DNA from 2 places in the Bacillus pacificus genome. Region 2 is predicted to be linked to the other one. Evidence: riboswitches for the same ligand, from Rfam matches in the RefSeq annotation. Region 2 holds a riboswitch; the other holds the start of a gene.
The links. Region 2 has a riboswitch for FMN ahead of LMD38_RS18945 (ECF transporter S component). Riboswitches for the same ligand answer to the same signal wherever they lie in the genome.

Region 1: another riboswitch for FMN. It lies ahead of ribD (bifunctional diaminohydroxyphosphoribosylaminopyrimidine deaminase/5-amino-6-(5-phosphoribosylamino)uracil reductase RibD); the one in region 2 lies ahead of LMD38_RS18945 (ECF transporter S component).

What each region holds. Positions count from the first base shown of each region.
Region 1 is NZ_CP086328.1:1,230,755-1,242,784, reverse strand. It holds gene LMD38_RS06570 (bifunctional metallophosphatase/5'-nucleotidase) at 1-100, shown strand, start outside; gene LMD38_RS06565 (ribbon-helix-helix domain-containing protein) at 229-705, opposite strand; gene LMD38_RS06560 (alpha/beta fold hydrolase) at 827-1,825, shown strand; gene LMD38_RS06555 (Na+/H+ antiporter family protein) at 1,957-3,276, shown strand; gene LMD38_RS06550 (LacI family DNA-binding transcriptional regulator) at 3,300-4,163, opposite strand; gene LMD38_RS06545 (GNAT family N-acetyltransferase) at 4,266-4,745, opposite strand; gene LMD38_RS06540 (alpha/beta hydrolase) at 4,827-5,750, shown strand; gene LMD38_RS06535 (YqkC family protein) at 5,761-6,006, opposite strand; gene LMD38_RS06530 (CDGSH iron-sulfur domain-containing protein) at 6,146-6,352, shown strand; FMN riboswitch at 6,543-6,686, shown strand; gene ribD (bifunctional diaminohydroxyphosphoribosylaminopyrimidine deaminase/5-amino-6-(5-phosphoribosylamino)uracil reductase RibD) at 6,995-8,107, shown strand; gene ribE (riboflavin synthase subunit alpha) at 8,089-8,733, shown strand; gene ribBA (bifunctional 3,4-dihydroxy-2-butanone 4-phosphate synthase/GTP cyclohydrolase II) at 8,746-9,939, shown strand; gene ribH (6,7-dimethyl-8-ribityllumazine synthase) at 9,958-10,419, shown strand; gene LMD38_RS06505 (hypothetical protein) at 10,450-10,770, opposite strand; gene bioB (biotin synthase) at 10,951-11,949, opposite strand; gene bioC (malonyl-ACP O-methyltransferase BioC) at 11,951-12,030, opposite strand, start outside.
Region 2 is NZ_CP086328.1:3,646,671-3,658,700, forward strand. It holds gene LMD38_RS18915 (metallophosphoesterase) at 1-433, opposite strand, end outside; gene LMD38_RS18920 (LysM peptidoglycan-binding domain-containing protein) at 492-971, opposite strand; gene LMD38_RS18925 (CPBP family intramembrane glutamic endopeptidase) at 994-1,557, opposite strand; gene LMD38_RS18930 (RecQ family ATP-dependent DNA helicase) at 1,557-3,086, opposite strand; gene LMD38_RS18935 (YpbB family protein) at 3,076-4,137, opposite strand; gene LMD38_RS18940 (ferredoxin) at 4,435-4,683, shown strand; gene LMD38_RS18945 (ECF transporter S component) at 4,806-5,384, opposite strand; FMN riboswitch at 5,547-5,686, opposite strand; gene LMD38_RS18950 (hypothetical protein) at 5,932-6,618, shown strand; gene LMD38_RS18955 (peptidoglycan DD-metalloendopeptidase family protein) at 6,648-7,262, opposite strand; gene LMD38_RS18960 (cob(I)yrinic acid a,c-diamide adenosyltransferase) at 7,347-7,928, opposite strand; gene resE (sensor histidine kinase ResE) at 8,066-9,841, opposite strand; gene resD (DNA-binding response regulator ResD) at 9,841-10,557, opposite strand; gene resC (cytochrome c biogenesis protein ResC) at 10,860-12,017, opposite strand.

The sequences.
Region 1 (12,030 bases), 2.4 Mb from region 2:
AACTGGTCCAAACGACTTTGAAGCGCTAGTCGATTACGTAAAACAATTAAAAGAACCTATTCAGCCAATTATCGATGGTAGAATTCAAAAAATAAATTAAGTACACTCATAATAAACAACCTTAATTTTTCATCGTAAAAGATACACATGGACCTTTTATTTTATCCGTCATATATGTGAAACCTAAAAAGGATACTCGTTCTGACAATGAACATAGTATCCTTTTCTTTAGTTATCAATATGTGATGTGTTATTAAAATCATATTGTTGTAAAAATTGTTGTAACGCCTCTTCTACAAGTTTAGATTTTTGAATTCCTTTCGATTCTGATATAACGTCTAGTTTTGCTAATATTTCTTTATTAATAGAAAAGGTACGTTTCTTTTTTTCTGTACTTATATTCATCATGGGCGCAATTACTTCTTCTTTCTTTCTTAATAACTCATAAATACTTTGTAATTGTTCATAAATTAATAGTTGATAATCCGTTTTCGCATATTGAAGGGCTGTCGCTTCTTGGAGTTGTAAGTGACGCGGTTCTTCTCCATCTCCTACAAAAATACGCTTTTTCTGTTCTCCATCATATTCGTATCCAATCAATCTTAATTTCTTCGATAATGTATACGGGCTTATTTCAAGACGTTTTGCTATAATAGCGATGGATTCACGCCTATTTAAACAATCGATAATTTCTCCAATCGTCACAATTTCCCTCCTCCCGTGTTGAAATGACACTAGTATGGTATGTTACAATGATTTTCTAACAGTATATGCAAAACGAATAGCCTGTGCGATTCATACGATTTTAGAAAAGGAGGTTTTCAATATGCTTTTTCGTAGCAATACCCCGCAGTTCTATAATAAAAATAAAAAACTCATGCCTAATAGTATCGCTACGATGGAAAGCGTTATGATTAACAACCGAAAACAAACTCTCCTTATGCGCGGGCAAAACGTAGAGCAGCCTATTTTATTATGCTGTCACGGTGGACCAGGCATGGCACAAATCGGATTTATTCGTCATTTTCAAAAAGAATTGGAGAAACACTTCATCGTAATTAATTGGGATCAGCGCGGGGCAGGTAAATCCTTTTCAATGAAAGATTTCGGAGCAAATTTTACAATCGAACAATTCATTTCCGATGCAAAAGAAGTGATTCAATATGTACTTAAAAAGTTCAATAAACAGAAACTATTTCTCGCTGGTCATTCTTGGGGAAGTATTATCGGGCTTAACATAGCACACCATTATCCACAATATATCGAGGCTTATATCGGTATTGGGCAAATTGTACATATGAAACAAAACGAAGAATTACTATATCAGCATTTAATTCGTTCTGCAAAAAAACATAATCATAAAAAAGCATTAGCGTCCCTTTTAAAATTAGGAAAACCGCCATTTTTAGATACGAGACGCCTTATTATTCAAAGAAAATGGCTTGGCACATTCGGAGGAGCAATCCAAAACGGATCTTCCTTTTCGTTCATACGAAAAGGCTTCTTTTCCCCTGAATATACGCTATTAGATTGGTTCAAGTTTCTCGCAGGGAATTTAAAATCTGGCGTTTTATGGGAAGAAATGTTGACAATCGATTTCTTTTCTTCTATTACGAGTTTATCTATTCCAGTTTATTTTTGTTCTGGTCGCTATGATTATCAAACTCCTTATGCACTCGTTCAGGAATATTGTGATGTAATAGAAGCACCGATAAAAAAGATGATTTGGTTCCCAAATTCAGCACATTCTCCCGATTTAGAAGAGCCAGAATTATTCGCTCGTTCTTTACAATCCATTAAACAAGAGCTAGCTTTTCACCATTAGTAACAAAAGGCTCTTTTACATTTCATAAAAAACAATTTATAATAATATGTCGCAACTATGTATAAATATAGCAAGGTGCTTCATATTTACTTACCTTAACACAATAAAATTTTGGGGAGATTACATTTATTATGAATGCTGTACTCGTTGCAGTAGCAGTTATGCTATTGCTTAGTTTATTACGTGTCCAGGTCATTGTCGCCATCATTGTTGGAGCTTTAACAGGCGGAATTATCGGCGGACTCGGTATTTCAGAAACGATTAACACTTTTACAACTGGTCTTGGAAACAGTGCTCCAATCGCTTTAAGTTATGCAATGCTTGGCGGTTTCGCTATTTCTCTTTCCAAAACAGGACTTCCAGATGCCATGATTCAAACGGCATTAAAATGGATTGGCAATGAACAAGACACGAAAAAACAAGTTTATTCTAAAATACTTATTCTATTCATCATTTTAACGATGGCTTGTTTCTCACAAAATGTGATTCCTGTTCATATCGCTTTCATCCCCATCTTAATTCCAGCACTTTTAAAAGTATTAAATGAGCTGAAAGTGGATCGCAGACTTGTTACATGTATTATTACATTCGGATTGATTACTCCTTATATGTGGATTCCAGCAGGGTTCGGAAAAATTTATCATGACGTATTGCAAACAAATGCTGCGCAAAGCGGTCTTACATTTGATGTCGCGCTTATTCCAAAAGCAATGACGATTCCAGCAATCGGTATGATTATCGGATTATGTGTAGCGGTGTTCATTACGTACCGAAAACCTCGTACGTATGAAACAGAACAAATTCATACTACCGCAAATGAAATCGTTCCCTATACAAAACGTAGCATTACTTTCGGATTATTATCTATCATAGCTACATTAACTGTTCAATTAGCAACAGAATCAATGATTTTCGGTGCTTTAGCTGGGATTATCGTCTTATCAGTAAGTGGTAGTCTACCTCTTAAAGAAGCAGATGCGATATTAACAAGCGGAATGCGCATGATGTCCTTTATTGGTTTTGTTATGATTGCGGCCGCTGGATTCGGAGCTGTGCTTCGAAAAACAGGACATGTTGAATCTCTTGTGCAAACGAGTGCACATATAATTGGAAACAACAAACCACTCGCTGCATTTCTTATGCTTGTAATTGGACTTCTCGTTACGATGGGAATTGGTTCATCCTTTTCAACCATCCCTATTTTAACAACAATTTTTGTACCCCTTTGCATGCAGCTTGGATTTAGTCCAATGGCCACCATTGCCATTATCGGTACAGCCGGAGCGCTAGGAGATGCAGGATCTCCAGCATCAGATAGTACACTTGGACCAACATCTGGTTTAAACGCTGATGGTCAACACCATCATATATGGGATACATGTGTACCAACTTTTCTGCATTATAATATACCGTTACTTATATTCGGATTTATTGCCGCAATTACATTATAAAAGGTGCGTTTTATACGCACCTTTTACTTTTTTATTTTTCTCTTTAATTGTTGCAACGCTATTTTCCCATTTTCTTCGCTACAACTTTCCATTTGCATAAATGACGGACCTGCCCATTCACTGTCTATACTCCCGTTTATTCCAATAATTTTCACTTTATCCGGTATACGGATATTTAATTTTTTTGCTGCTCGAATTAACTCAAAAGTAATCTTATCACTTGAAGTTACAATTCCATCTACATACGGATTGTTTTGCAATAACGTAACAAACTGTTTATTCGTATACCCTTGTACACATTCTTCTCGATAAGAGATTCCTTCCTCCCAAACAGTATCTAAAAATCCTGATATGTACTCTTCCATTTCTTCACTATCTTCGCCCTCACCGAAATAAGCAAGAAAGTGACAACCTTTTTCTTTTAATAAAGAGACCGCTCTTTGGCCACTTTCATAATAATTTGCATGGGATTTTTTTTCATCAATCACAACAAACGGAAGTGGGATTTCTCCTATACTTTTAAAAACGGATCTTGTCAAAATAACACCTGCAACGTTATTTCCCTTCAACATATGTATGTATTTATCTTTATTCTCTATATTACAAACAATAATTTGATATCCTTCTTTATACGCTATTTCCTCAATACAATGTAGCAAAGTGATGTTTGATGGGTCATATAGATTATCTACAAGTAATGCAATTATCGTTGAATTTTCTTTAAATAGTGGCTTTGCTGCACTATTTGGCCTATAACGTAATTCCTCAATTGCTTCCTTTACTTGTTTTACTGTGTCCTCATGAACGTATCCTTTTTCATTTATAACTCGTGAAACGGTTGCGACTGAAACACCTGCCAATTTTGCAACATCACGTATAGTTGCCACATCGTCACCCCTTAATATGGTAATAGATTACAATTTTACGGTAACCTAAATTACAATATTCGTCAAGGTTAATAACTTATATTTCTGAAAATTGTTACATCATTACACTAAACTATATTCTAATTGAATTTCATGTAAAATCGGGATATTATCATACCCAATGCGAGGAATTTCTTTCTTTATTTTTCGTGCCTCTTCAACTGCATTTACATATAAATTCGTCATTAAAAAATTACGTTTTTGGTAAAAACGTAACGCATTCATATTATCATTTGTTGTTATAAGCCAAACCTGCCTGCACTGTTCTTCTTCTGCAACTCGTAATACACAATCCACAAGTTTTGTCCCTATTCCTTTTCTTTCTTCAAAGCTATCTAACGATACAATTTCGCACATATTTCCAATCAATTCATACGTTATAATTCCGATTATTCTGTCTTCTGAGAGCGCAACAAATCCTGGCAACTCTTCTAATTGATGCTCCTTACCACGTGAAACCATCAATGAACTCCCCCAGTTCTCACACATGAACATTCGGATTGTTTCTTTCATCGCTGGCGTAATTTTTTGTATATGCACCATTTCCTATTTCTCCCCTTTTCTATCCTTGTGATACAATATAAGTGTATCACATGTAACGGTATTTGGAGGATGAGGTAAAGTATGAAACGTTTTTTTGCAGCATTGTTTACTATACTAGGTGCGATAACTGCCCTTGGGATTTTCTTTACAAATAAGGTGATGTACTTAAAGAAAAAAACAGAGGAAGAAATACTCGAAAGAGAAACGAAAAAACATTTTCGTATAGAGGATTTTGATGCTCTTCATAAAGAAGAAATTCATATTCCTTCGCAATTCGGATATGATCTTCACGGATATTACATTCCTGCTGGTCATTCCAATAAGTTTATGATTTTCTGTCACGGCGTAACTGTAAATAAAATGAACTCTGTAAAATATGCAAGGTTATTTTTAAACAGAGGATATAATGTCGTTATTTATGATCATCGTCGTCATGGTAAAACTGGCGGAAAAACAACAAGCTATGGATACTATGAAAAACATGATTTAAAATCTGTAGTTGACTGGCTAAAAGGTCGTTTTGGAACAAATATAACACTCGGTATTCATGGTGAATCGATGGGCGCTGCAACACTTCTTCAGTACGCAGGACTTGTAGAAGATGGTGCTGACTTCTATATTGCAGATTGTCCTTTCTCTGATTTCTACGGACAATTACAGCACCGTTTAAAGGTTGAATTCCATTTACCGAAATGGCCTTTATTACCTTTAGCAAATGCTTTCTTAAAAGTGCGTGACGGTTATACGATTCGTGAAGTTTCACCAATCGATTGTATAAAAAACATCAACAATCCCGTCCTCTTTATTCATAGTAAAGATGATGATTATATTTTAGCTGATATGACGAAAGCACTCTATGAAGCAAAAGAAAACAATAAACAACTTTATATTGCAGAACACGGCGCACACGCTTGCTCTTATAACGAAAATAAAGAAGAGTATGAAGCAGCCATTGATCAATTTTTAAACTCATATGTAAAAGAAACAAAAAACAGGCTTGCATAAGCCTGTTTTTTTATTGCGCTAAAACGTCTGTAACTTGTTCCATATTTTCAGAAATCCACTTTATTGCATCATCTAACGTTGGAAATTCTGTCGTTTGAAATGTTACCTCATCTTGCAGTAACCAAACATCCTTTGACTCTTGTCCTACACCAGCAATGGACCAGTGCAACAAACTATATGGATGATTATCATTCAAAAATGATGCCCACGTGCGCTCATTTGCAATATTTCGTAATGTACGTAATTGTTTATCCATCTTTCGTCACCTTACTCTAGTCAGTTATAAAAAACATTATAACACTCTCTTCTCTTCCAAAGAAAGTGCTCTTTTCATATTGTCAAGTACTTCTCTTGATTATATGATGAAATTAAGCGTTTGGGAAGGAGGGATAGCGTTGGCTAAAGTACAAATTAAAGTAAATGATAATGGCTCTTTTCGCGTTACAGGGGACGTGGAATTAGTTGATTCACAAGGGAATGTATTCCCAGCAAAACCGGCATTTTCTTTATGCCGTTGTGGTTTATCAAAAAATATGCCTTATTGCGATGCTTCGCATAAAGGAAAATTTGAATCTGTTGTTAGAGCACCAGAGGCAGAATAATTTCACATGTGACATGCACATTTTTTTGTGCATGTTTTTTCTTTTGATCAACTCCATTACATCCCTTCTCCTTACAACATTTCTAATACTTCTGTCCTCATGCCAGCATACATATATTTTCACACAATTCTTCACATTCGAACATTTTTTACTAGCCTTTTTTCTTTTTTGTGCTATAATTTGAGCAAACAGCATCCTTCGGGGTCGGGTGAAATTCCCAACCGGCGGTGATGAAGTGCAAACTTCTAAGTCCGTGACCCGTTTTCAACTCGAAAACGGTGGATCTAGTGAAACTCTAGGGCCGACAGTATAGTCTGGATGGGAGAAGGATATGTTTTCTAGTAATTTTATATAGCGAATACACTTTTATTTCAGTATGCATATTTTTAAGTTTCATTTTGAATCTTTATATATGTTTTATTTTGTATACTTATGTTTCTATACTGGAATAAAAAGATACGACTAGCGTTTGAAAAATTCGATATTTTGCTAGGTTTTTTCCTTATGCCAAAATATCAATCATCGTTAGGTTTCTTTCCTATACTTTCGTATTCGAACTATATTTCTAGAAATCACGTCTCCCAAACCCCAAGGATATAAAATCCTTGGGGTTTTTTGATTTTTTCAGGAGAGGTGAAAAGAATGACAGATCAAGAATATATGAGGATTGCCCTGCAGTTAGCAGAAGGAACATCCGGACAAACAAGTCCAAATCCTATGGTTGGTGCTGTTGTTGTAAAAGATGGAAACATCGTCGGTATGGGAGCTCATTTGCGTGCTGGTGAAGAACACGCAGAAGTCTATGCTCTTCATATGGCTGGCGAAAAAGCAAAAGGAGCTACCGTTTATGTAACACTTGAACCTTGTAGCCATTTTGGAAAAACACCACCTTGCTGTGAATTGCTCATCAAAAAAGGAGTCAAACGGGTTGTAATTGCTACTCTTGATTGTAATCCGCTCGTTTCTGGCAATGGAAAAAGGAAATTAGAAGAAGCTGGCATCGAAGTAACGACTGGTGTTCTTGAAGCAGAAGCAATTTTATTAAATCGCTACTTTTTTCACTACATGAAAACGAAACGTCCATTTGTAACAATAAAAACAGCAATGAGCTTGGATGGAAAAACAGCAACCGTAACCGGTGAAAGTAAGTGGATTACAGGTGAAGAATCACGAGCTGATGTTCACCAATACCGCCATACACATGATGCGATTCTCGTTGGAGTGAATACAGTTATAGCTGATAATCCGCATTTAACAACAAGAATTCCTAACGGGGGACAAAATCCTATACGCGTTATTTTAGATACCCATTTACGAACGCCACCATCTTCTCATGTCATAACAGATGGTTTAGCACCGACATGGATTTTTGTCGGTAATGGTGTAGATAAAAAGAAAATAGCTTCTTATGAATCTGAAAATATAGCTATATTCCAAATGAAAACGAAACAGATTGAAATACAGGATGTTTTACACCTACTCGGCGAAAAACAAATTCTTTCTCTTTTCGTCGAAGGTGGTCAAACAGTTCATGCAAGTTTCTTACAAACAAAGTATTTCAATGAAATTGTAACTTATATAAGTCCAAAATTAATTGGTGGAAAAAATGCCCCTACTTTATTTGGCGGCAATGGTTTTTCAACATTACAAGATGCACTTTCCTTGGAAATTCAAGAGATGAAACAAATTGGCGATGATATAAAAATTGTTGCGCATGCCCGAAGTGAGGTGACGGAATGTTTACAGGAATTGTAGAAGAATTAGGAACGATTGCAAACATGCAACAAAGCGGCGAAGCGATGAAGTTAACGATTCATGCCAATAAAATTTTATCAGATGTTCACTTAGGTGATAGCATCGCGGTGAACGGTATTTGCTTGACTGTAACGAGTTTCACAACAACTTCATTCACAGTAGACGCAATGCCTGAAACGATGCAATCAACATCACTTCGCATGCTTAAACCGCAATGCAAAGTAAATTTAGAGCGTGCAATGGCTGCAAACGGACGATTCGGTGGACATTTCGTTTCAGGACATATCGATGGCATCGGAACGATATTAAACAAAAAACAACACTATAATGCCGTCTATTACAAAATAGCTATTTCTGATGAATTGCTACGCTATTGTTTGCATAAAGGGTCCGTTGCTGTTGATGGAACGAGTTTAACAATATTTGATATAGACGAATCTTCCATTACCATTTCACTCATCCCGCACACAGTAAGTGAATCTGTTATCGGAGAAAAGAATGCCGGTGACATCGTAAATATTGAGTGTGACATGATTGGTAAATATATCGAACGCTTTATTTCTAAACCAGTAAAACGAACAGGTTCAATGACCGAAAGCTTTTTACAAGAAAACGGATTTCTATAAGGGGGAAGCATGATGTTTCATCGTATTGAAGAAGCTCTAGAAGATTTAAAACAAGGAAAAGTCGTGATCGTATGTGATGATGAAAACCGCGAAAATGAAGGCGACTTTATCGCTTTAGCAGAGTATATTACGCCAGAAACAATTAACTTTATGATTACACATGGACGCGGCCTCGTTTGTGTACCAATTACAGAAGGATACGCAGAACGTCTACAATTGGAACCAATGGTAGCTCATAATACAGATTCGCATCATACTGCATTTACAGTGAGCATTGATCATGTTTCTACAACAACTGGGATTAGTGCCCACGAACGTGCAACTACGATACGAGAAATGTTAAATCCTGCATCAAAAGGTGCTGATTTCAATCGTCCTGGACATATCTTTCCATTAATTGCGAAAGAAGGTGGTGTCCTGCGCCGTGCTGGTCACACAGAAGCTGCTGTCGATTTAGCACAGCTTTGCGGAGCAAAACCAGCTGGCGTCATTTGCGAAATTATTAATGAGGACGGTACGATGGCACGCGTACCTGATTTACTACAGTGCGCAAAACAATTTGATATAAAAATGATTACAATAGAAGATTTAATTGCTTATCGTCGCCACCATGAAACATTAGTGACGCGAGAAGTGGAAATTACATTACCTACAGATTTCGGTACTTTCCATGCAATTGGCTATTCTAATTCATTAGATACGAAAGAACATATTGCACTCGTAAAAGGTGATATTTCAACAGGAGAGCCTGTACTTGTACGCGTTCATTCAGAGTGCTTAACAGGAGATGTATTTGGCTCGTGCCGCTGCGATTGCGGACCACAACTCCATGCTGCACTTGCTCAAATTGAGCGTGAAGGAAAGGGCGTTCTTCTTTATATGAGACAAGAAGGACGAGGCATTGGGCTTCTTAATAAGCTTCGCGCTTATAAGTTACAAGAAGAAGGCTTCGATACTGTAGAAGCAAACGAAAAGCTTGGCTTCCCTGCTGATCTGCGTGATTACGGTATTGGCGCTCAAATATTAAAAGATTTAGGTTTACAACATTTACGGTTATTAACGAATAATCCTCGAAAAATTGCTGGCTTACAAGGTTACGATTTAGAAGTAATCGAGCGTGTACCGTTACAAATGCCAGCAAAAGAAGAGAATAAAACGTATTTACAAACGAAAGTAAACAAATTAGGACATTTACTAAACTTATAATTAAGGGAGAGATTTATTATGGTATTCGAAGGTCATTTAGTTGGTACAGGATTAAAAGTTGGAGTTGTTGTTGGACGTTTTAATGAATTTATTACAAGTAAATTACTTGGTGGTGCTTTAGACGGATTAAAGCGTCACGGTGTAGAAGAAGCTGATATCGATGTTGCTTGGGTTCCTGGTGCATTTGAAATTCCTTTAATCGCTAAAAAGATGGCGAATAGCGGGAAATATGATGCTGTTATTACGTTAGGCACTGTCATTCGTGGTGCTACAACACATTACGATTACGTTTGTAATGAAGTAGCAAAAGGTGTTGCATCTTTATCACTACAAACAGACATCCCAGTTATTTTCGGTGTATTAACGACTGAAACAATTGAGCAAGCGATTGAACGCGCAGGCACGAAAGCTGGTAATAAAGGCTATGAATCCGCCGTTGCTGCAATTGAAATGGCTCACTTATCAAAACAATGGGCATAAAAAAATAAAAAAGAGGCTGCGGCCTCTTTTTTATTTCTTCACTTTTTTCCGTACATCTTTTATTAATTCATCCATTGTTTTTCCTTCTGTTTGTATACGAAGCGTTTGTGCTGTTCTCCATACATTCTCTCTTTTCTTCGCTTCTTCTATAATAGTAATTTCTTTTCGTACTTCCTTTAAATCTTTCCCTTCTGTTTTCAATCCAAAATGTTCAGCTTTCGTTCGAAAATGTTGTTCAATTCGTTGTTGCATCTCTTTTTGTTCAGGATTTTCGGCGGCCTTAACTGGATCAGCACTTATCGCTTTTAGTAAAATGAGACAAGTCATAATCGCTAATATATATTTGTGCATGTAAAATCCTCCAACCCAATGTAAATTACATATTTACTATGTACAATTGGGGCTTGGAAAATTCGTCCACCAAAATTCTTTTTTTCGCTCAAAAGCCAATAGTATCAAGCGTTCACAATTATTTATTACATTTTATTTACAAAAAAAGCAAACTCTTTTACAAGTTTGCTTTTTTCTATCTTATAATGCACATTCCTCAATCTCAAATCCTAAATCTTCAATCATACCCCAGTCTGCAGTCGGTTCTTGTCCAGCTGTCGTTAAGTAGTCCCCAACAAAAATAGAGTTTGCTGCAAATAAACCGATTGGCTGTACAGAACGTAAATTAATTTCACGCCCTCCTGAAATACGAATTTCTTTCGTTGGGTTTACAAAGCGCATCATCGCCAGCACTTTTAAACATTCTACTGGTGTTAACTCTTTTTGTCCTTCAAGCGGCGTACCCTTTACAGCAACAAGGAAATTACATGGAATGGAATCTGCATCTATACGTTGTAATTCGAATGCAATTTCAGCTCGCTCTTCTATTGTCTCTCCCATTCCAAAGATCGCCCCAGAACATGGTGAAATACCGGCTTGTTTCGCTTTTTGAACTGTATCAACACGATCGTCATACGTATGAGTAGAGCAAATGCTTTCGTAATTATTCGCATGTGTATTTAAGTTGTGATTATAACGATGTACACCCGCTTCGGCTAAACGTCCTGCTTGATCTTCGTTTAAGAACCCTAAACAACAACAAATCTTCAAGTCTGTCGTTTCACGAATCTCCTTAACTGCTCCAATTACGTGATTCACCTCTTTATCTGTCGGGCGACGACCAGATGCTACAATACAATATGTACCCGCTTTACGACGAATTGCTTCATGTGCCCCTTCTACAATCTTTTCCTGCGTTAGCCATGCATATTTATCAATCGGTGCTTCTGAAATAATAGACTGTGAACAATATCCGCAATCTTCAGGGCATAATCCAGACTTCGTATTAATAATCATATTTAATTTTACTTTCTTACCAAAGTGATGATGGCGAATGATATACGCAGCATTCATAATTTCTAAAATCTCTGTATCGTCAGCCTCTAATATCGCTATTGCATCTTCTTTCGTAATCACTTTCTCTTCTACTACGTCGTATGCAAGTTTTTTCCAATCCCTTTTTGTTTGTACTTGTTTCATTTCATCTCTTCCCCTCTTTTTTTATATGCACAAATAAAGCATGATACGTTGCCATTATCCCTTCATTTCCCGTGAAGTCTC
Region 2 (12,030 bases):
CTCCTAATTCAGACTCAAATACAACTCTTGTATTATCTAAAACTTTCACATTATTTTCTAATAATAAAGCATCCAATTCATGATATTCAATCTCATAATCATTATTTCCCCATACAAAATATACAGGAGCTATCGCTCTTAACTTTTGTATATTTGCAGAGATTTTCGATAAAGGGACACCTTTTTCCGCTAAATCACCACCAATAATTACAAGATCTACTTTTCCTTTTACTTGTTCAATTAACGAATTCGAAATGCCCCTTCTATGAATATCTGATATAAAGAATATATTTACTTTTTGAAAACTTTTCGGAAATTCTTCAAATATTAAAGTATGTTCTAGCACCGTATTACGCGTTGCTTCCGTATACATTACAAGAAGAAATATAATACCAATACAAACGAGAGTACTTAATAAGATAATCCATATCATATATTTTTTACTCCCTTCCTCATAAAGATAATTCCCAGTTTTTATAGTAAGTATTTTACTAACTCTCTCGCTTCGTGGACTTATCTTTTATCGGAATTTTTAATTCTTGACCTACATTCACTTCATCTTTTTGTAAATCATTATACTTTTTAATCACTTCGATCCCAGTTTCATCTGAAAAATATTGCTTCGCTATACTTTCTAAGGTTTCTCCCTCTTTCACCGTATGTGTGACAACTTTCTCAGATGATGCCTCGGACTGAGATTTAGCTGAATCAAAGAAAATGACCTCAAATGCACTTTTTCCAGCGTTATTACCATCACTTTTCACCTGAATATATTTATCCGTATACCATAAAATACTAATTGGTAGTAATATGAATAGAAATGTTAAAACTCGGACGAAAATATGATTCATTTTAAACTTTTGTTTTTTCTCTTTATTTCTATGAATTTCACTACGCGGCGGTAAACCTTCTTTTTCTTCCACTCGCTCAACTTCTAATTCCTCTTCAAAATCAGGAATTCGTCTTCTCATGTTGTTCACCACCACCTTCCATTTATTTTCTTAATTGGAGCCCCATTATAAAATCAACAAGAAAGTGTGCAAAGATTGTTATAAACAAATTTCCTGTCCATTCAAATACATAGCCAAAAACAAAACTAATGAAACAGACGAAACAAAACAAAAATGGCTTTTTTATATACCGAATATGTAATACTGCAAATACGAAACTCGCTATTACAATTCCAAAGTGCGTCTGCACTACACCTCTAAATAAAAATTCTTCTGCAAAGCCGATAATGAATGTAATAACAAGTAGATGCATAACTGACATCCCTTGAAACATCCTATCATTAATACCACCATCATCAAACCAAGACTCTGGAAATACTCGCATTGCAACATAATCTAATAACACAATACCAATCGCTAACAAGCCACCTATTATAAGTATAGACACCGGTTCCCATTTCCACAGACTATACACCGACTTTATATCTCGGAATAGTATATATGCTAGTAAACAACCGATACCGATAATAATGAACTGTGTGATATACAGATTCAACCTTATTTCTTTCGGACTCATATCTTCAATATTATGCCTTTGAATGTTCATCATTCCCCCATCTTTTCTAGACCGAAAAGCTTTTGTAACTCTGTTTCCCAATTATAGTCGAAATCCGATTGTTGCGCTTGTCTTTTTTTATAATCTGTTTTTGTAATATGACAATAGTCGCAGCAATTCTTTAACTCGCCCTCTTTTCTGTAACCGAACTGTCGCAGCAAATATTCACGTCTACATTCTTTCACTTGTATCCATGATTTCATGTTTTCTAGCTCACTATATTTATTACGTAGCCTGATTTCTACTTCAGCTATTAATCTTGTCATAATTTCATCTGACAAGCTCTCTAATATTAATTTTCTCTGTTGTATGATTCCAAGCTTTTCAAGATGATAGCGGATGAAACGCCAATATTGTTCATTAAATCTTGCTGCATTATAACAAATTTCTTCTACCTCTTCTATTGGTAATTCTTTCGTTTGAAACATTCTTTCCTGCAGTAAAGAAAATAAAAATTGTATTTGTGACTGGCTTGGCAATTCATCTTCAATGATTGAAATTGGTAAATCGTGATCTAACGGACTGCATAGTAAAATAGCTATACTAGGTTCACCATCTCTTCCAGCTCTTCCGATTTCTTGTAAATAAGAAGCTATATTAGTCGGATAGTGGAAATGAATAATATATCTCGTATTTGATTTATTTACTCCCATACCAAAAGCACTTGTACATATTACAAGCTGCAACTGGTCATTCATAAACTGCTGTTGAATTAACATGCGCTCTTCATGTTCCATACCACCATGATAGAAAGCGACACCAGTAACGCCTTTTCCTCTTAAATATTCCGTTAAACGTTCTGTCCATGCTCTGCTTGAACAATATACAATCCCCGGCCCTTGTAAATACATCACCTGTTCCAAAAGCGCCTCTTTCTTCTCTTCTATCGTCTCCACAAATTGTACTTCCATTGCTATATTTGGACGATCAATAGAATACACATGCTGCGTCACATTCTCCAAATTCAAACTCTCTGCTATATCTCGGAGTACATCTTTCGTCGCTGTTGCAGTTAATGCTAGCACCGTAGGAGACCCGATATTTTCAATAACTACATTTAGTTTTTTATAATCTGGTCTAAAATCATAACCCCATTGCGAAATACAATGAGCTTCATCCACAACAAATAATGAAATATGAACTTTCTTCAATTCTCTTATTAACAATTCCGACTGCAACATCTCAGGTGAAACAAAAATAAATTTATAGGAAGCTAACCTTTTCATTGCTTCTCTTTTTTCATGTAATGTCCGAAAACTATTAAATGCTATCACTCGGTTTTTCACAACATATTTTAATTGTGTAACCTGATCTTCCATCAAAGATAATAATGGTGATACAACAAGTACTGTCCCTTCTTGCATGAGCCCTGGAAGTTGATAGCACATAGACTTCCCTCTTCCGGTCGGAAGCATCGCTATAACATCTTTTCCTTCCAATAAATCTGTAATTACCCCTTTTTGACCTGGACGAAATTCAGAATATCCAAACCACCTATATAAATATTCCTCAAGTTTCATTTATACCCTCCATCCGCGCCAATACAAGACGAACTTCAAAATAAGAGATACCCTCTCCAACAGCTTGTTTCAACTCACGCAACTTACGTGTTTGTAATGCATCAATTACTTCTGTTACTTTATCTATTTTGTCTTTTTCCATAAACATCTCGATAGAAAAATCTCTTTCACGCAAAGCAATTTCAACAAAATGATCTTCTATCGTTGCAACCTTTAGATTTCTAATTGTCGCTATTTCTTCTAATGAGCGCCCTTGTCTCCAAAAATTATATGTTTTTTTCGTTGATAAACTAAATAATTCAGCTCTCTCATTTGGATAAGAGATAATCTCAGCTAATAACGGAAATTCATTTTCTTTATCGCGAACTTCTTGTATAAGGAAATGAATTGTACCCCAAAATAAGAAATATACCCTAAAAATATCTCGTTTCGTAATTTCCGCTAACTGCTGCAATGTACAACCGATACGTTCATATCCTGTTAATCTATATGTTACAATCGTCGCTTCTATCACATCACATTTCCCTAAAAGATTATGTATTTCTTTCCATAATCTTTTCGCCAATTCACTTCGCCTATACGGCATACCTGTTAAAAATCGCTTCACCCACACCATTATTTCTGTATCTTGTTGAATAGGAATAAACTTCGTATTATTCTGTTGTAAATTAGATACAGTTTGAATAATTAAAGATAATCTTTTCCAAAACGTTTCACCTAATTCACCATAGTGCAAACCATGCAAATGGGCTGGAAAAGCATACCCTTCCTCCCATGTATGTAACTGCATTTTACCTTTAGGTGTTAACAAATATGTATTTTCATGTATTTCTTGAATCAAATCTGCTTGCAACAACTTTGCAACTTCACGATCATATTCATTTCTATTTAACGATTTATATATTCCAAACAAAAAAGAAATTCGGAACATATTTCCATCTTGTAACGTTTGCGAAGAACGTTTTCCCTTTAATAAATAATAAATAGAAGAAACGGTTCTTTCACCATTCAATTGTTTTAAACAATACAATACAGTATATTGTAGTTGCATTACCGCTTCCACCTTTCAATCTAACTTAATTACTTTTGATATGATTGCGCCATCTACCGTTACTCATTAAACTTATCATATGGGCAATATATACTTGTATATATTATATTGTACCAAACGAAATAACATTTACGTATTTTGAAAATCTTATGACATAATGCAAAAATTAGTTGACACTCTAATTGATAAGGATTATCATTATAATTTTATGTTGAAAAGTTTTAAAAACCGTTTTACAATAAGGTTATAATTTTTATGGCGAGCTTTTCACATACATATTATCAGGAGGGAAAAAAGATGGCAAAATATACAATCGTTGATAAAGATACTTGTATTGCATGTGGTGCTTGTGGCGCTGCTGCACCAGACATTTATGACTATGATGATGAAGGTATTGCATTCGTAACATTAGACGATAACCAAGGTATCGTTGAAATTCCAGATGTATTACTTGAAGATATGATGGATGCATTCGAAGGTTGTCCAACTGACTCAATTAAAGTTGCTGACGAATCATTCGACGGCGATGCTTTAAAATTCGAATAGTCTTTTATTAACTTCAAAAAATACCCCTCATTCATTTGAGGGGTATTTTTTGTTTTCTATTTTCAGTCTCCTTAATAAAAAACCATTAGTAGTTGTATACTACTAATGGTTTTATTTTATATTTATGCATTTTTCATTTTTGCAAATACCCATACTTTCAGGCGTGAGAATAACGCTACAAATACAATTGTTACAACAATTCCTTTAATCAAATTAAATGGTAAGATTGCCGTTACAACCGTTGTTTTTATCGCTTCGCTAGACATAGCTGGTGAATTTAAAAACCAAGTGTAAGCTGGGAATATGATGATGTAATTTAATACACTCATAATGAGCGCCATTGTAATTGTCCCTAGCATTAATCCTGTCGTTAAACTCTTAACAGTACGATACTTCCTAAATAAGAAAGTTGCTGGTCCAATAAATAAACATCCTGCAATAAAGTTAGCAATTTCTCCAACTGGTACTCCCGTTAAACTCCCTTGAATCCCGTAATGTAAAATATTCTTTATCGCTTCTACAATTACCCCTGCAACTGGCCCAAAAATAATCGCAGCGATTAGAGCTGGCACATCACTAAAATCAATTTTTAAAAATGGCGGAAGCCCTGGGAATGGGAAATCCAACATCATCAGTAAATATGCAATACTACTTAGCATTGCTACACTCACCATCTGCACTACACTGTTTTTTTGTTTCATCTTTCTCTCTCCTTTTCCATCGATCATCTCATGGAAAGTGGAAAGGTTCTGCTATGCCTACTTTTTCATAGAACGAAAAAACCCTTTGTGTTTTACACAAAGGGAGAATTTAAGGCACATCAAACAGACGTTCAAATACCTATCTTTTTTGAACGCTTGAACCTCCATCTTCTCCCATCCAGACTGTACTGTCGGCTTTGGAATCACACCAAATCCTGCCTTAACGGCTCGCGGGCTTAGAACAAAATCACATATAGTTCATCACCGCCGGTCGGGATTTTCACCCTGCCCCGAAGATAGACCGATATTCTATTTTCTACTTCATTATACAACAACATGATCGTATTGTGAACAAAAAAATCGTAACTTATTAAAAATAAGTTATTGATTTTACATAATCAAAATCATTCATTATATTTTACAATACACTCCATATTTTTTAGTATTCGGCATTTCTCCTATGAATCCCCTAGTCATATATAATTAAAAGTGATAAGATGTTGAATTGTTAAGATAAGAACATTTTCTGGATTATGGAGGAAATGTCATGAAGAAAGAAAAGAGACACTCTATTCGAGAAACAATGAAAAAAAACTTAAGGAAAGAATACTTTTACTTAAAAAAAGAATTACTTTTCTACTGTCCAATTGATTTAGGCACATTCTCAAGCGAGACATACTATGCTGCTTTCGATGAAGATGGCATCAGTATTTATCAGTATGATAAAAATTCAGAAAGTAAATTAAAATTATGTGAGCGTCATCCATGGAAGAGTTGGAATAAAGTAAAGGTTGATCATTATTTGACAACTTCACAATTTATTTTTCAAGGTGAGCGAAACTGGATATTATCCCTTTTCCAAAAAGGAAAAGAAGCTCAAAAAATAATAGAAGAGCATACACCTTTACAAATTGAAGTTGTTTCCCGCTCTTTCTTAAAAAAGCTTCCTGGTTTCCGTTCTAATGCACCGTTGAATAAATACATCGGCAGCATTTGCTATACTGCACTCATTGCATTTTTATTAAAATGGATGATTCCATTTCAAGGACCACAAATCGCCCTGTACTCTATTTCAATCGGTTGTATGCTTCTTGGTTTACTTTGTTTGACAATTGGTTTAATTGAACCGACTATTGTACTATTTCGAACAAACGAAAAAACAAGAGCGAAAGTATTTTACTTATATAGCTACTTAGCTATTTCTGGATTTATATGTGTCTTTATTTTTTGGTAAAAAAGAGCTAGCTTTAACTAGCTCTTTTTTTACTTTACATATAATTGTTGATTTGGATAAATCAGCTCTTGTTGCAACCCATTTTTTTCTTGAATTTCCTTAACTGACATTCTAAATTTCCGCGCAATGCTAACTAGAGTGTCGCCTTTTTGGACGACGTATAACGATGAAGAAACTGCTTCATTTCTTTGTTCATGTAAAACAAGCAATGGATTCATCGCATTCTTTTTTGCCATCGTCCATCTTCCTTGATGAACTTCTAAATGTAAGTGTGCACCTCGGGATTCTCCTGTATTTCCTACTTCTCCAATTATTTCTCCTTTTGAAATATAATCCCCTTGAACTACATATCTCTTATTTAAATGTGCATACACAGCCTCATATTCTCCATGTTTAATAAAAACAACGTTTCCATAACTACTTGAATAATAAGACTTTGTTACCTTACCTTCTTGAATAGCTGACACAGGCGCGCCGATCGGTGCCGCTATATCTATACCGTAGTGTTTTCCGTGCCTTGTTCCAAAATAATCACTTATCTGTCCTTCAACAGGCCATGCCCATTGATTTCCCTCTGCGTACACATGTAATTGAGATAAAAATAGTACTGTCAATAACATGACGCCATATTTTAAAGCTTTCATATACATCCTCCGTTTTCTAATTACGACCATACCTTCTCTATTTTGGTATATTACAGAAAAAACTATACAAAAAAAGAAAGTGAATCACTCCACTTCCTTCTTTTTCTTATCACGAAAAACGATTGCACTGCGATTATACTCTACATCTTTTACTTGTAATCGAGCGTTTATTACTCTAGCTACTGCAAATAAATAATCAGATAATCTATTTACATACTTTAGAACAACTTCATTTATTTCTCCTTCTTTTTGCAGGGACACGATACATCGTTCTGCTCGCCTTACAACTGTACGTGCAATATGAATAGCAGCTGCCGATTCGCTTCCACCTGGTAAAATAAACCGTTCTAGCGGCGGTGCTTCTTCTATATACGAATCGATCCTACTTTCTAAGTTTTCGACCATTTCAATTTTTACTTTATAAGGAATTTTCTCGCCTACTATCGCCAAGTCTCCCCCGCAATCAAATAGTTCATGTTGAATATTTTCAAGTTCATTATAAATATCTCCGAAAGACCTGCCTTGTAGTTTAGTCATCGCATATCCAATATGAGAATTCGCCTCATCTATTGTGCCATATGCTTCAACTCGGATATTATCTTTATCCACTCTGCCGCCTATTACACTTGTTGTCCCTTTATCTCCTGTTTTTGTATATAATTTCATCGCTTTACGACACCCCTCTCATCATTCTTCATTCGACTAAGTTAGAAAAAAAGTTCTACTATTATTTATTTAATTGATTTTACAAAAAAATAAACAACAGTAGAACTTTATTCATTATCAACTTTTAAAACGTATATTTAAATTATACGATTCGGTAAATATACAGAGAATGTAGTTCCCTCTCCAACAACACTTGAAACAGCAATTTTTCCATCATGGCCTTGCACAATATTTTTTGCAATCGCAAGCCCGAGTCCTGTTCCACCTTTTTTTCCACGTGTTCTTGCTTTATCAGCTTTATAGAAACGATCAAATAAAAATGGAATATCTTCTTCTGGAATACCAGCGCCCGAATCTTGTACTTCAAAAATAAGACCATTATTTTTCGTATCAATTACAAGCGTTACATGTCCACCTGCGTTCGTATGACGTATTGCGTTATCAATTAAATTCGTCAATACTTGTTCCATACGATCTGCATCAAACGGGTATTGCTCAATTGGATTTTTGAAATCAACCGTTAACGCGACTTCTTTATCCTTTGCAATTCCTTGGAATTTACGACCTATTTTTTCAACGAAAGGATGAATATCAACTTCACCTATATGTAACTCTACATTACCACTTTCCATACGCGCTAAATCTAACAATTCATTTACAAGTTTCCCTAAACGAACGGATTCATCATAAATGATTTGAACAAACTCGTTAATTTCTTCTTTTGTTTGCACAATATCATCTAAAATTGCTTCACTATACCCTTGGAGCATGACCATCGGTGTACGAAGTTCATGTGATACGTTCGCAATAAAGTCTTGGCGCATTTTCTCAAGACGGCGTTCTTCCGTCATATCACGCAATACAGCTACAGCCCCACGAATTTTCGTTTGATTGTAAAGCGGCGTCATAAGAACTACATAGTTACCTTTTTGTAAATTAATTTCAACCACTTGTTGTTGTTCGCTTTCTACAACGAGATGGAATAGTTCAACAAGTTCAGAAGGTAGTTTTTTACTGAGCTCTATCTCTTTTTCTTCTTGCCAAACTTGTAAGAAATGTTCAGCGGGCGGATTGATTACAACGACTTCACCCTCTTGATTTAATGTAATAACCCCATCTGCCATACTACTTAAAATACTAGCTAACTGTTCTTTCTCTTGCTGCAGGGCATTCATATTAAACTTCAACTGTTTCCCCATTTGATTTAAGGCTGTTGCAAGCTCACCAATCTCATCTTGGGATACCATAGGAGCTTTTGCATCAAACTTCCCACGCGATACCTCAAAAGCAACCTCACGCATTTTACGAAGCGGTGCTGTAATTCGAGTAGATAAGAAGAATGCAAAGAAAGTTGTTAATATAATCGCAATCCCTGCTGATAAGAATATAAAATCAGTCGTTCTTTCCATACCTTGTATCGGCACTTGTAAAGATTCGTATACAAACACTGCACTTTGATTTTTTGACTGTACTGGTTTTCCGACAATCATAATATCATTTTCAGTATTTTTATTCTTTCTACTATTAGAGGCTTTTCTAATGTTATTCTTAATTTCTTTTTTGTCTGTAAACACAGCCGCTAATTCTTTATCTTCTTTTAAGTCATCCATTGTAAGAGTGACTAATCCTTCTTGTTTCGGTGAAGAAGATATTTCTTTACCATCTTCTACAATAATGATCCTTGAAAGTGGATCAGAGAATTTGTACGCGATATTCTCAATCGTTTTTACATCGGCACCTTCCTCAATTAACTCTGAAACACTTGTTGCAACTTTTTGAAGCCTAGCTTCACTCATATCAACATAATATGTTCTAAAAAACTGTGAAAGTAAAATCGCAACAAATCCAAGCACGAACGAAACGAGAAGTAATATGGTCATCCATAACTTCCCTACTACACTTCTCCAAAGCATCAGTCGTTCACAACCTCAAACTTGTAACCTACTCCCCAAACGGTAACAATCATCTTCGCAGCATCGGGTGATTTTTTACTTAACTTCTCACGTAAACGCTTTACATGCGTATCAACTGTACGTAAATCTCCGAAGAATTCATATTGCCATACTTCTTTTAGCAATTGCTCACGATCGAATACTTTATCAGGCGCTTTCGCTAAGAATAATAGTAATTCGTATTCTTTCGGTGTTAAGTTCACCTCATTACCATCTGCTGTAACACGGTGTGCATCATTATCAATTGTTAAATGAGGGAATACAGTAACATCTTTTGTCGTTGTATCTTGTGTAAAGAATGTTGTTGGTACAGAACGGCGTAAGACCGCTTTCACTCGAAGCACTACTTCACGTGGGCTAAATGGTTTCACAATATAATCATCAGTTCCTACCTCAAACCCTTGTACTCGATTTACTTCTTCACCTTTTGCTGTCAACATAATAATTGGCGTCGCTTTCTTCTCACGAACCCCTTTACATACTTCGATACCATCTTTACCCGGCATCATAAGATCTAATAAAATTAAATCATAATCATTTTGCAGCGCCATTTCTAAAGCTGTATCACCATTGTCTGCTTCTTCAATTGTGTATTGTTCTCTCTCTAAATACATTTTCAACAAACGACGAATACGATCCTCATCGTCTACAATTAAAATTCTTGATTCATTTTCCATTTCTACCCGTTGCGTACTTTTACCACAACGGTTCACACCTACCCTTCTATACTATTATGTTGCGCTATTCTCGTTTATTTAAGCAATCTTCTAAATGTTTCACTTCCCATATTATGCTTCACAAGAATAATAAAGTTTGTTCAATTTTTTTCCAAAACTATGTATTTTTTTTGAACAGTATATAATGTCCTCGACATCATTTTACAAAATCAACCGCTACTTTGTCATGTTTTTCTCAAAAAAGAAGAAAAGTTGACAAAAATAAAATAGGAAAGTGACATACACTCTCCTATTTTATTTCTCTATGCGTATGAATGTAAACCCGCGATAATTAAGTTTACTACAATAAAGTTAAACATAATGATTGCAAAACCAATTACCGCTAACCATGCTGACTTCTCTCCGTGCCACCCTTTTGATAAACGTAAATGTAATACCGCCGCATAAAAGAGCCAAGTTATAAGTGCCCAAACCTCTTTCGGATCCCAGCCCCAAAAACGTGTCCACGCTATTTGAGCCCAAATCATGGCGAAAATTAATGCACCTAATGTGAAAACTGGGAATCCAATTGCAATAGAACGATATCCTATTTCATCTAACAAATCGCTATTCGTATTTTTCACTAACGGCTGAAGTGCCGCTGATACTCGTTTACGTAAAATTAGCCTTAATACGATATAGAGTAACGTTCCGACTAACACTGACCAAATAACAGTATTTAATTTTTTCGCATTTACAATCGCCGGAACTTCAACTGTCGGCTCTAATTTATTTTCTGTCAGTAACTTCCCTTCATGCGGCCCCACTAAAGCCGGAAGATTGTATTTCATTTCCACTTGTTGTTCATTTTTATCAATCCATTGAAACTTCGCTTCATATTTCATACTAGAATATACCGTTGTTACTCCAATAAACCCAACTGTACAAACAAGTGTGAATACTACCGTCTCTAGCCAAAATGTACGTTTACTTTTCACTGATTGATCTACATTTTTCAATAAATACATAACGCCCGTAATAAAACTAATTGCTAAAATTGCTTGTCCTGCAGCCGCAGTCGTCACGTGAATATGTAACCAATTACTTTTTAAAGATGGAATAAGCGGTGATATTTCCCTCGGAAACATACTTGCATAAGCAATTAATAAAAGCGCAACTGGTAATGCAAATAGTCCGATTATACTTACGCGGTACATAAAGTACATGACAATAAATGCTCCGACAAGCATCATGCCGAAAAACGTACCAAATTCAAAAAAGTTACTAACTGGCGCATGACCTGATGCGATCCACCTTGTTACAAAATAAACTGTTTGTGCAATAAACCCTAAAATTGTAATCGTTATTCCTACGTTTGCCCATTTATGACCCTTTTCTTTAATTGCTCCCCCAAAAAATAGAGTGGCAATTAAATATAAAATAAATGCGGTAAAGAGAAAGTTACTACTTATTTGCACCATATCGTTTCCCCAC